Regions from separate parts of the Phyllobacterium sp. CCNWLW183 genome, predicted to be linked through region 2. Evidence: predicted binding sites of a transcription regulator. Region 2 holds the regulator's gene; the other holds the start of a gene.
What was found. The regulator PhoB, encoded in region 2, activates phosphate uptake and scavenging genes when phosphate is short. The targets are predictions, from matches to a motif close to TGTCATNNANCTGTCAT.
Positions count from the first base shown of each region.

Region 1 (6,731 bases), on a different contig from region 2:
CAACCATTTCAGCAGCCAAGCAGTTGACCGCTGCCTATTCACCGCTTGGTGCAGTGCTGGTGCCCGAAGACATCTATCAGGCCTATGTGGATCATAGCGCTCAAATCGGTACATTTGGCCATGGCTTCACCTATGGCGGGCATCCGGTTGGCTGCGCCCTTGGCGTCAAGGCAATCGAGATTTATCAGCGCCGCAATATTGTGGATTATGTGCGCGGCCTCACCCCGCTTTTTGAAGCACGCCTTGCCAAGGTGAAAGATCACCCCTTGGTTGGGGAAGTGCGTAATTGCGGTCTGATGGGCGCGGTAGAACTTGTGGCCGATAAAGCAACAAAGCGCCCGTTCAATCCCGCCCATGCGGTCGGCCCCGCTCTGGCGCGCTTCCTGGAAGGTCATGGTGCAGTGCTTCGCGCTGTCGGCGACAGTATCGCATTCTGCCCGCCAATGATCATCACGGAGGACGAGCTGAACGAGCTGTTCAACCGCTTCGAACTCGCCTTGGCAGACACGGAAGCCTATGTTTCAACGGGCGGTTTGCGCGCCGCTTGATGCGATAGCGGTTTGCAGCGGTTTTTAATGCGTGGTTCGACAAGCTCACCATGAGGAAGAATGGTAGGCTGCACGATGGTTTGCCTTCGCAGACTTCGCGCTCCCTGCAATTAACTCCATTCCTCATGGTGAGCTATCTTGAGCTTGCCGAAGGGCGAACCACGCACCACCGCTTTGCCCATGTGAGAGCAGAGCGAACCAACCTAAATTCGTGGCTTTCAAACGGCGTAAAAGTCTGCAATTCAATAGGCCACACCAGGGTTTGTTAAAGGTTGTGCATGCGCATGTGCTTACAGGGAGTTCCGGGCGTGTAGGCCGCGCTATTTTTGGCGCCTTGTCTGAAAAACATGAGGTCGTTGGAATAGATCGATCGGCCTTTTCCACGACGCATGTTGTCGGTGATTTCGCCAATGAAGTGCTGCTTCGCTCAGCCTTCAAAGGCGCCGATGCCGTTATTCATACAGCAGCTTTGCATGCGCCCCATGTCGGAACGACACCGGACGAGGAATTTCAGCGTATCAATGTTGAAGGAACCCGTCTTGTCGCGAAGGCGGCGATTGCTGCTAGCGTAAAACGCCTTGTCTTCACCAGCACAACAGCCCTGTACGGATATGCCGTTTTTCCCGGTTCCTGCACATGGATCGACGAAAATACGCCGCCAGTGCCGAAAAGCATTTATCACCGGACAAAACTTGAGGCCGAGTGCCTTCTGGAAGACATGGCTTCTAGCGAATTGGCCGTGAGGGTTCTGCGCATGTCCCGCTCCTTTCCGGAACCGGGCGATGTAATGGCTACATACAGGCTGCATCGCGGCATTGATATTCGCGACGTGGCTGATGCCCATTTGGCCGCGCTGACAAATGGCGGAGCAAATTTTCAACGCTACATTATCTCGGCGGCAACGCCTTTTACAAAGCAGGACTGTCAAGCACTGGCGATTGACGCAGCTTCCCAGATCAGATTGCGCGCGCCAGATCTTGCCGACGCATTCGAGCAGCGAGGTTGGAGCCTTCCGAACTCCATTGATCGCATATATGATTCCAGCCAGGCTGAACGCGCTCTTGGATGGCAAGCGCGCTTTGGTTTTGGCGAAGTGCTGGCACAAATGGACCGGCGTAGTCTGGAAATCTTGCCTGCGGGCGCTTTGATCAGCAGAAAAGCGGAGTAGACTTTGCAAAGCGTTGCGCTGGAGGATTGATCGCTTAAATCTCGCGACCAATCCCCAGCAGCAATATCTATTACTTCGCTTTCAGCAGGTCGCCGACTTCCAGAATGACGAATTCATTGTCATCCGCCTTGTCGACCGCGCGGCCTGCGGAGAATGGGAGATTATTGTCATTGCCGACGATGATGTGGCTATCGTCTACAATATCGACATTTTCAATGGTGACAAAAGGCATATCGTAGAAGCCTTCGCCGCCGCCTTGACGTTTCTTGTTGTCGGGATCAGCGATTTTTAGCAAATCGATATATCCGATCTTGCGCACCGCCTTATCCACATTCGCGTCAGTCATTTCGATCTTGTAGATGCGCTTGTGCTTGGATGGTTTGTCAAAGCAATCGGGCGTTGGCGCCTTGGGGTCAGCGCAAGCCTTCGCGGCAGTTCCCGCGCCATTGTCACGCTCGATTACCAGCGCCGTTGTCGCATCGATCATGTTGAAATCGCCAATGGCCTCGCCACCTGCGGAAAGGGGATAAAGCCAGCTGCGACCCGTCCAGTTTTTGGACGCAATATCGAATTCAATTACCCGCAATGCGGGCTGGTCATCAACCTTCTCAACAGCGCCGTCGTCCCCGAAAAGCGGACCTTCAAGCAGTGCATATAATTTGGTGCCGTCTTTTGATTGCGCCAAGCCTTCATAACCGCCGGAACGTTTCAGATTAAAGGCCGGATTTTTGAGCGTCGGATTGGCTGGTAGCGTGATTGCAGGATTATCCGGCGAGCGAACATCCTTGTCGCCAACCTTGGTCGCGACGACATCCGTAACCTTGCCATCCATTGTTACCTTGATCAAATATGGGCCGAACTCTTCGCCCAGCCAGAAACCATCGGCAACCGGCTGGATGGATTCAATATCGAGATCGCTGCCCGTCAGGTAGCGTGTGTCGCTGGCCTCCATGACAATGGGGAAAGGCACTTTCTTGTCTGGGTCAGTCAGGAAAATCGTCTGCTTGCGCTCGACTGTTCCCTTGTCCCAATCAAACGCCAGATGGTGCAGCATCAACATTGCATCGACCGAATTCAGCTTCGTTCCAAAGCCATTATCCGACAATGACCAATATGTTCCATCGCCAATCGCCTTGATGCCGGAGAAGCCCTGCAAAGGTTGTCCATCAAAGGGTAATGACAAGCCGGTCAGCCTTACCCCATCCTTGCCCGGCACTGTTCCGAGTTCCACAGCACGCTTGCGATCAGCGGTTGTAAACTTGCCTGCATGAGTCAGATGTTCCGGCGCGTTTTCCGGTGCCTTCACCATTGTGTTGGCAGGAAGGATCGCATGGGAAACGAGTTTGGCGGGAAACTCCTGTTCAGCCGCCAAGGCCGGCAATGCCATCATGGCGGTGGTAAGAAACAGAGCAGCGGAAATTGAGCGCATGGAGCATCACCATCAAGTTTGAAGTAAAAGTGTCCAGCAACGCTTAGGTGCTCTTTGTGTCCGTGATTTTATGGTTTCATGACATCCTGATGAAGGAGAGCACGCATCGTTTGTGAAGTTTGGAGGAGTAACCCAGATATTGTGATGAAACGGGCAAAAATTCTGATGGAGAACGGATTCAGGAACCGGATCACCGCAAAATTGATGAAACTTGCCGAAGAATCGCCGATTCTTCCCCAAAATTCTCTACTTCGAATTGCAATTTGATTGCGTTAAGTTGCAATCAAGCATTTGGAGTACCTGGCTTCTCACTTTCAATCACATCGTTCAGCCGAACGAAACGGAAGCCCTTTTGCTTCAGTGCCAATATGCCTTTTACCACCCCGGCCCCTGCCGTCCGACTCGGCTGATTGATATGGGCGATGATGACATCGCCGTCTTTTGCGGCGGAAATCCGCTGCTCCACTTGGCCCGCAAGCAAGGATGCCCCCATGTCGGCATTGAGCGAATATCCTGCAACCCGGTACCCCATTTCATGAATGAGTTTCACTGCATCGTCGCTATAGCGAGCAGTCGCGTCGCGGTACCAGACAGGTTTTCCGGCGGTGGCGATCTGCATCGCATTTACACCACCTTCAATCTCAGATCGTATCGCGGGCAATGATCCGGCGGTCTTCAATCCAAACATCAAAGGCTGGTTATCGATGGCTGGAACATGGTTAAGCCCATGATTTTCCAATTCAAAAAGTTCTGGGTGCGCCTTCATGATTGCCACCGAAGCAGCATTGCGCTTCAACCATCGGCCAGTAACGAAAATCGTTGCAGCGATCTTGTTCTCCACCAAAAAGCTGAGAATTCTCTGATCAGTCTGGCCTGAACAGGCGTCAAGAGTGAGCGCGACCTGCGGCGCCGCAGCTCCGCCCTTTGCAATGTAAAGTTGTGGCTCGACAAAATGCGGATGGTTGCCCGCATTGGCAGCAGTTGCTGCGAGCGCGATGGAACATGTGACTTGAACTGTGGTGATAAAACGCATGATATATTGCCGCAAGACGAGAGAACCTGCGGCGAACAGCACTTGGAACTAAGCGGAATTATGGCAATAAGCCTTTATTTTCCTTTGGTTTTTGCTGATGCCTGCGCCGCGGCAAGCCGGGCAATAGGCACCCGGAACGGTGAACAGGAAACATAGTCCAGTCCTACCTGATCGCAAAAATGGATCGATGCCGGATCGCCGCCGTGCTCCCCGCAAATTCCAAGTTTTATGTTTGGCCGGGTTGCCCTGCCTTTTTCCGCGGCCAGCTTCACCAGTTCGCCTACGCCATCCACGTCAATCGACACAAATGGGTCCTGCTCAATGATACCCTTGAGCTGGTAAGTCATCAGGAACGAAGATGCATCATCGCGGGATATTCCGAACGTCGTCTGGGTCAAGTCATTGGTTCCAAACGAGAAAAACTCGGCAGCCTCCGCAATTGAATTGGCACGGATCGCGGCTCGTGGCAGTTCGATCATCGTACCCACAAGGTAACTGATCTTGATTTCAGTCTCCTTCATCACATCCGCCGCAACCGCATCGATCCGCGCTTTCACAAAATCCAATTCAGCTCGAAGACCGACGAGCGGCACCATGATTTCCAGCTCGACCGGTGCGCCAGTCAATTTGGCCGCTTCCACCGCCGCTTCGAATATGGCGCGGGATTGCATCTCGGCAATTTCCGGGTAGGAAATTGCCAAACGGCAACCGCGATGTCCCAGCATGGGATTGAATTCATGTAAGGATTCTGTTCGCTCCCGTAATTTGTCGGAGCTGATCTTCATGGCTGCCGCGACTTCGGCGATTTCCTCGTCTGTCTTCGGCAGGAACTCGTGAAGTGGTGGATCAAGCAGGCGAATCGTTACGGGCAGGCCGTGCATAATTTCAAATAACTCAATGAAATCAGCGCGTTGCATTGGCAGCAGCTTATCCAGAGCAGCGCGTCGACCCTTCTCGCTTTCTGCCAAAATCATTTCGCGCATGGCAATAATGCGCTCGCCTTCAAAGAACATATGCTCCGTTCGGCATAGGCCGATCCCCTCGGCGCCAAAGGAACGCGCCGTACGGGCATCATTGGGAGTTTCGGCATTGGCGCGCACTTTCATGCGGCGGGCACCATCTGCCCATTCCATGATCTTGCCAAAATCGCCCGACAATTCAGGTTGAAGCATTGGCACAGCGCCCTTCAAAACCTGACCGATTCCCCCGTCAATCGTAATGATATCGCCCTTTTTGAGGGTAACGCCCATAGCGAGCAGTGTCTCGTTTCGATAGTCAACACGAAGCGCCCCAGCGCCTGAAACGCAGGGTTTCCCCATGCCGCGCGCCACCACGGCAGCATGACTTGTCATGCCGCCGCGTGTGGTCAGAATTGCTTCTGCAGCATGCATGCCGTGAATGTCTTCAGGGCTGGTTTCAATACGGACCAAAATGGCCTTGCGGCCCTCTGACTTCAATTGTTCCGCATCTTCCGACGAGAAGACAATCTCACCAGTAGCCGCGCCAGGCGATGCGGGAAGACCCGTTCCGATAACTTCGCGCTTAGCCTTCGGGTCGATTGTCGGGTGCAGCAATTGATCCAAAGATGCAGGCTCAATGCGCAAAACAGCCTCATCGCGGGATATCAAACCCTCATCCGCCATCTCAACTGCAATCTTCAGCGCAGCCTTGGCGGTGCGCTTGCCGGATCGGGTCTGCAACATCCACAATTTACCATTTTCAATAGTAAATTCAAGGTCTTGCATGTCCGTGTAGTGTTTCTCAAGCTTGTCCGAAACAGCGCAGAATTCGGCAAATGCTGCCGGCATGATCTTTTCCAGCGAAGGTTTGTCAGAACCCGCAGCGATGCGTGCTTCCTCGGTAATATTTTGCGGGGTGCGGATACCTGCCACGACATCTTCGCCCTGTGCATTAACCAGGAATTCGCCGTAGAGCTTCTTTTCGCCCGTAGACGGATTGCGCGTGAAGGCTACGCCAGTAGCAGATTTATCGCCCATATTGCCAAATACCATGGCCTGGACGCTGACAGCCGTACCCCAGCTTTCAGGTATGTTATGCAAACGCCGGTAGGTGACGGCCCGCGCATTCATCCAGCTTGAAAAGACCGCGCCTATAGCGCCCCAAAGCTGCTGTTCAGGGTCTTGAGGAAAAGGCTCTTCTAGCTCTTCCTCGATCTTGGCCTTGTACTGCGCAACGACATTTTTCCAATCGTCGGCAGTCAGCGCAGTGTCGACATCGTGGCCCAAATTGGCCTTGGCATCCTCGAGTATCTCTTCAAAAACTGAATGATCCAGCCCCATGACAACATCAGAATACATCTGAATAAAGCGGCGATAGCTGTCATAGGCAAACCTTGGGTCGCCTGTTTCCTGGGCAATTGCTTCCACGGTTTCGTCATTGAGCCCGAGATTAAGGACCGTATCCATCATTCCAGGCATGGAGGCGCGTGAGCCGGAACGCACTGAAACCAGAAGCGGCTTCTTGCTGTCCCCAATGGTACGACCGGTTACACTGGCAATATGCTCCAGCGCCTGTCCGACTTCCTTGGCAAGC
Region 1 covers NZ_JBBCBN010000004.1:87,308-94,038, reverse strand. The annotation lists gene V9K95_RS10800 (aminotransferase) at 1-548, shown strand, start outside; gene V9K95_RS10795 (NAD-dependent epimerase/dehydratase family protein) at 835-1,716, shown strand; gene V9K95_RS10790 (esterase-like activity of phytase family protein) at 1,787-3,145, opposite strand; gene V9K95_RS10785 (polysaccharide deacetylase family protein) at 3,429-4,178, opposite strand; gene ppdK (pyruvate, phosphate dikinase) at 4,253-6,731, opposite strand, start outside.
Region 1: V9K95_RS10790 (esterase-like activity of phytase family protein) is a predicted target of PhoB. The motif match lies at 3,213-3,229, and genes of this name have one in related genera.

Region 2 (6,731 bases):
TTTCAGAATATCGGGTAGATCTGAAGGTTACCGCAGATCAGGCGGCATTGGACCCGCAAAATACCCGCGATCCTGTGACGCTTCTTGCTGGTAATTACGACAAGATCATTCGTGACGCATTGGCTGCTCAGTTTCCTGATGTTTCAACCCGTGCGGAACGTCGCGCGTTGAATGGCCTGCTCAGTTCAGGTGCATCCGACGATTTCCGCCGCATGATTTCGGGTAATCCTTCGCTGATCGGTCAGGAAGTGACCGTCCCTGTTCTGCTTTCAGATGATGCAGATCAGTTCCTGAAGGGTTATCAGACATCGGAAATCGTGCTGGAAGGTACGGGAACGCTTTCCCAGACCCTTAACGGCGAGACCTATTCGCTGCGTTCATCGGGTGATGATTTCGCCAAGGCTTTTCAGGAAATGCAGGGTTTTCTGTTTGAGCGTCTGGAAAAGTTGACGACAGAATCCGCACGTCTTGAAAAGCTGATCCCTGGCCTTGATGCAAATGCAGCAAGCTCGTTGCAAAGCCAGATCGATGCGATCAAAGCAGAGGCGCAGACGCTGAATGCCCGCATCACCGACGCTAATGTCGCTATTGAGTTGGATGAGAAGCTGCCCAGTCTGCTTGTCAACGTCAATGGCGGGACGATCAAGGCGAGCCAGATCAGCCCCTCGGGCATTGATGGCGTCAAGCTGATAACACCTGCAAGCGCCGAAGCTGCTGCTCCCGGCAGCTGGTCCATGCTGACGCTTGTCACGCCGGAATCAAACCGCCGCGTGCAGGATCAGGCTGCGATCTGGCTCACAAAGATGAAGTCCGAGGGCCTGGTGGAACGTGCCTTTGCGACCCGCTTCTTCACCTCGGGTGACTCGCGTGAGCCTGAACTTGCAGGTATTCGCGGTGCATTGACCGGAACGCTCTGGACGCTCGCCGTAACATTGCTGCTCTGCCTGCCACTAGGGGTCGGTGCTGCCATATATCTTGAAGAGTTTGCGCCGAAAAACCGCGTGACCGAGATCATTGAAATCAATATCAACAATCTTGCAGCCGTTCCATCAATTGTCTTCGGCTTGCTCGGACTGGCGATGTTCCTTAATTTCTTTGACCTTCCACGTTCCGCCCCTTTGGTTGGCGGGCTGGTGCTGGCACTGTTGGTAATGCCGACAATCATCATTGCATCGCGCGCTGCACTTCGCTCCGTACCTCCTTCAATCAAGGAAGCGGCGCTGGGCGTCGGTGCATCGCATCAGCAGGCCATCTTCCACCATGTGCTGCCTCTGGCCATGCCCGGCATCATGACCGGCACGATTATCGGCATGGCGCATGCTCTGGGCGAAACGGCTCCGCTGCTGATGATCGGCATGGTCGCGTTCATCGTCGATATTCCTGGTGGGATAACCGACGCTTCGACGGTGCTGCCGGTGCAGATTTATCTGTGGTCCGACCTTCCTGAAGTCGCCTTCCAGGCAAAGACTGCCGCAGCCATTCTGGTGTTGCTGGTGTTCCTATTCGTGATGAATGCTGCGGCGATCATGCTGCGCCGACGTTTTGAACGTCGCTGGTAATGAGGTACAAGGACATGAACATGTTATCCGAAGTTGATGTGGAAAAGAAATTGCATAACTCCTCGAACCAGCCTGCGATAAAGATGAAGGGCGAAAACGTCTCCGTATTTTACGGAGCCAAACAAGCGCTCTTTGAAGTCAGTCTCGATATCAGGGAAAAGGAAGTCACCGCGCTTATCGGACCATCGGGTTGCGGCAAGTCGACTTTCCTGCGTTGCCTGAACCGCATGAATGATACGATTTCGATCTGCAGGGTCACGGGCAATATCACGCTTGATGAGCGCGATATCTATGATCCCAAGATCGACGTGGTTCAGTTGCGCGCCCGTATCGGCATGGTATTCCAGAAGCCAAATCCATTTCCGAAGTCGATCTTCGAAAATGTTGCCTATGGCCCGCGCATTCATGGTCTTGTCAAAAGCAAGAGTCATCTCGACGAAATCGTGGAAAAAAGCCTGCAGCGCGCAGGCCTGTTTGCGGAAGTGAAAGACCGTCTGCATGAATCTGGCACAGGTCTTTCCGGCGGACAGCAGCAGCGTCTTTGCATCGCGCGCGCCATTGCGGTCAGCCCGGAAGTGATTTTGATGGACGAGCCTTGCTCGGCGCTTGATCCTATCGCGACGGCAAAGGTTGAAGAACTGATCGACGAATTGCGCCAGAACTACACGATCGTCATCGTCACGCACTCAATGCAGCAGGCGGCACGCGTGTCGCAACGCACGGCAATGTTCCATCTTGGAAATATTGTTGAAGTCGGTGACACTGAAATGATGTTTACCAGCCCTACCGAAAAGCGCACGCAGGACTACATTACCGGACGTTTCGGTTGATCTCACGGGAAGAGGGTTAGACAATGACTGACACAGCACAACACACCGTCCGCTCTTATGACGATGAACTGAAGTTTCTGACGCACAAGATTGCAGAGATGGGCGGACATGCGGAGCGCATGGTCGAACAGGCTGTGTCGGCCATGGTCAATTCGGACAATGCGCTTGCCCAGCGCGTGATCTCTGACGACCTTATCCTCGACGCCGGTCAGCGCGAGATTGACGAAAAGGCGATCACCATCATCGGCAAGCGCCAGCCAATGGCGATCGACTTGCGCGAAGTAATCGGTACGATCCGCATTTCATCCGATCTTGAGCGTATCGGCGATCTTGGCAAGAACATTGCCAAGCGTGTCGTAGCCGTCAACGATACGCGCCAGACGCTCTCTGTCTATCGCGGCCTGCAGACCATCGCAGAACTGGCATTGACACAACTTAAGGATGTTCTCGACGCTTATGCGACACGCTCGGTGGCACAGGTCAATATCGTCCGTGAACGCGATGATGAGATTGATGCGCTTTACACGTCGCTGTTCCGCGAACTCCTGACCTATATGATGGAAGATCCGCGCAACATATCCGCTTGCACGCATCTTTTGTTCTGCGCCAAGAATATTGAGCGCATCGGTGACCATGCCACCAATATCGCCGAGACGGTCTATTACATTGTAACGGGAACACAGCTTCCGGCGGAACGCCCGAAGGAAGATCAGTCGCATACCGTTATTCTTGACGAGCCAGTAACGCCATAATTGCCGGAAGCAGACCATGCCTATAGCTCCCAGAATCACAGTCGTTGAAGACGAAGATGCCCTCAGTGTTCTCCTGCGTTATAATCTGGAGGCAGAAGGCTATATTGTCGAAACCATCAGCCGTGGTGACGAAGCCGAAATCGCCTTGCGCGAAAAGGTGCCGGATCTGCTGATCCTCGATTGGATGCTTCCAGGCCTTTCCGGTATTGAACTTTGCCGCCGCCTGCGTGCTCGGCGCGAGACAGAAATCCTGCCGATCATCATGTTGACCGCGCGCGGTGAAGAAAGCGAGCGTGTTCGCGGTCTTTCAACCGGTGCGGATGATTACATGGTCAAGCCGTTCTCGACACCGGAATTGCTGGCACGCATCAAGTCCATGCTACGCCGGGTCAATCCAAGTCTCTTGTCGCATGTGTTGAGCTTTGGAGATCTGAAACTTGACCGCGAACAGCACAGGGTTTTCCGCAAAGAGCGTGAACTCAAGCTCGGACCGACAGAATTCCGCCTGCTGGAATTCCTGATGCAGTCTCCAGGCCGGGTGTTCTCGCGCGGACAGCTCCTGGACAATGTATGGGGCGCGGATATTTACGTCGATGACCGCACGGTTGACGTGCATGTTGGCCGTTTGCGCAAGGCAATCAATATTGGCAGATCGCTTGATCCGATCCGGACCGTGCGCGGTGCAGGCTATTCCTTCGGATAGGATTAAAGCGCGTTTTTCTTTATCGAATTTCTGTCTCGGCCGGGAAACAGAATCGGCGTTATATGAGCCAATTTGCGCTAGAGATGGCTTGCGCAAATGACCGGTAGTCTCATTTAAACAGAACTGCTTCTACCGGACAAAAAGCGCGGTGTTCCGAAAAGGGCTATTCGGCGGCAATCAGCGGGAAGTTTGTTGCTGGTAGCGGATCTGGCTCGACCAATGTCTCCAGAAGTGGCCGCTGGATGGCTGTGCCGCCATTGATCTCCAAAATATGCGTATAGAAGTTTTCGCCGGAAACCGAGCGTGGCGCTTCGATCTCATGCATCACGCTGATAACGGTGGTTCCGGCGCAATGATCCTTGATGGCCTGATGGAAGGCGATCTTGGAGTCCGGGTCCAGCGCGCCGGTTGCTTCATCAAGAAACAAAACCGCAGGCTTGTGCAGCAATATGCGCGCAAGCACCAATTTCTGCTTCTGACCACCCGACAGGAGCTGGTCCCAAGACGTGCCATCGCGGCATTCTTCACCAAGGTTTTCAATAAAGTCGCCCATGCCGGCGCGGTGCAGGGCGGCCGCAACGGAGGAATCGCCAAAACGGCTTTCATCCATTGGGAGGCATACGAGCTGTTTCAGCGAGACGCCGGGAAGTTTGACCTCTTGCGCCGCATACATCGTTGCCGCATCTTTCGGGTAAAAGATTTCACCACGGCCATAACCCCAAAGCCCGTTCATTGCTTTGAGCAAACAGGTTTTTCCACTACCGGAATCGCCCTTGATGTAAGCCCATTGGCCCTTGCGCAACCGCATATTTCCAAGCGTGAGAAAAGCTTTGGCCTCGCTGTCGCGGTGCATCAATTCAAGTCCCCGCACCGAGACGCCAAAGGCTTCATGCTGTGTTGCAAATTTGAACTCACTGACACCGGTGGACCGATAATATTCCGAGGGCTGGCTGACACGCTCGACCGCTTGGGCCAATTCGGTAACGCGCCGTGCATTTGCCTTCAAATTGGCAATTGCGGGCATGACATGGATAAACCAGGAGCATTCATTGATCATCGAACCAACAAGCTCGGAACCGGTAATATAGTTCTTGAAGCTGATCGTATTACCCATATAGGGCAGAAGACCGGGTATATAGGCGACAATACGGGCGGAAAAGAAATTGTAGATCGAGGTGAACGACATATAGCAGGCATCGAACACATTGAAACGCCCCCAATTATTGTCGACGCTTCTGTAAAGCTTGTCATTTAACGACTTTTGAACAGTCTCGCCATTGGCAGCGGCAACCTGAAAGCTGCGGCGCAACAATGTGGTCAGCTCACTTCTGTAACTGCCTTCGGATTGCTGCATGGCGAGGGTGAGTTTTTCAAGAGCGCGGCCAATACGCATGGCAATCCATGTGCTGAGCGGCACGTAGAGCGCAATGCCCGTAAAGGCCAGCGTGGCACTGCCATAATCTCCAAGAAAATCAAGGCCGGGTATTGGCGTTGAAAGTTCAATGAGTTTCTGGCCCACGAAAAGAATGGACATTGTGACGCCCAGCACGCCCATGGCCAGCCCAATGGCGCCGCCGGTCATTCCCTTGATGGATTCCTGAATGCGCTGGTCGATATTGTCGGGAGTTTGCTCCGCCGAACTTCCCTGCTGCAAATGATAATGTGTGTGCTGTTCATCAAGCAGCGCCTCACCGAAGCGGCCATTGAGCCAGCCGCGCCATTTACGATGCAAGGTTGTCGAAAGGAGATGACGGACACCGATGAAACCAATTTCCTTGACTGCAACAATTGCAACGAGAATACCGGCATTTGCGAGGATCACATTGAGCGGATTAACGACAAAAGGGTCGTGTATATCGACCAGCGAGTTGATCAACTCGCCCGACGCCATCGCCATCCAGACGCTGGCCTTGCTGGCTGCGGCGGTCAAAAGCGCAATGGCGATTGTCAGCGTCCAGGCTTCAACCCAGCGCTCGGAGGTCCAGTACGCCCTAAGCAGTCCCCAGAAGCTGCACATTGATGCCAATGCGGAGTTTCCGTTGACGGGAGATGATTTCCCAACTGGCTTGGTGCCTGATTGCAAGAGATTGCCCCGGTTTGATTCCAATTACAGTAACACAATGTTACGCATTGCAACAAACCGTGGTTAAAATGGGGTTAAAATTTGCGAATATGATGAGTGATCAGATTTCGCCGGACACGTGTCGGCGCTGCCGGTCAAGCTCTTCACTGTATCGCCGCAGCGTGTGGCTTTCGCTCAAAAGTCCGACGACCTTCAGTTCCACAATGTCATTAACGACGGCCAAAGCTTCGGCTTCGGCATTGTCGAACAGGCGTACGGCCTGTCGCGCATTCATTTGCGGTTGTAGATACTCACCCTGATATTTGATCAATGGGCCAATAGGTTGCGCTTCATCGGTTGTCTCCGTGATGCCTGAATGCGCTTCCGCAACGATTATGATGCCGACATACTTATTCTCATCGCTGACAATGATGACACGTTGCGTTGAGCCGAGCGGAAACTCCTGACGGAATTCGCTGATGCTCATCTTGTCGGAAGCCGTGCGCACATCTGTACGCATCAGCTTGGCCACTGTCAGATTGCGAATCCAACCCACATCGTGGGCGCTACGGATGCTTTCACCCCGTAAGTGAAAGCGCCATGTGGCAAAGGAGTAGCCGAATGTGTTCCGGACTGTAATGGATGCCGCAATGACAGCGGCAAGCACGAGAACCGTTATCGGAAAGTCCCCTGTGATTTCCAATGCGAGGAAGGTCATCGTCAAAGGGCCACCGATCACCGAGACTGCCAGAGCGCTCATGCCGACAACCGCATAGGTCACCGGCGTCAGGGTTGCGTGGGCAAAGACATAGGGTGCGGAAAAAG
Region 2 covers NZ_JBBCBN010000010.1:131,687-138,417, reverse strand. The annotation lists gene pstA (phosphate ABC transporter permease PstA) at 1-1,559, shown strand, start outside; gene pstB (phosphate ABC transporter ATP-binding protein PstB) at 1,574-2,389, shown strand; gene phoU (phosphate signaling complex protein PhoU) at 2,413-3,141, shown strand; gene phoB (phosphate regulon transcriptional regulator PhoB) at 3,158-3,844, shown strand; gene V9K95_RS21370 (ABC transporter ATP-binding protein/permease) at 4,008-5,861, opposite strand; gene V9K95_RS21365 (chloride channel protein) at 6,028-6,731, opposite strand, start outside.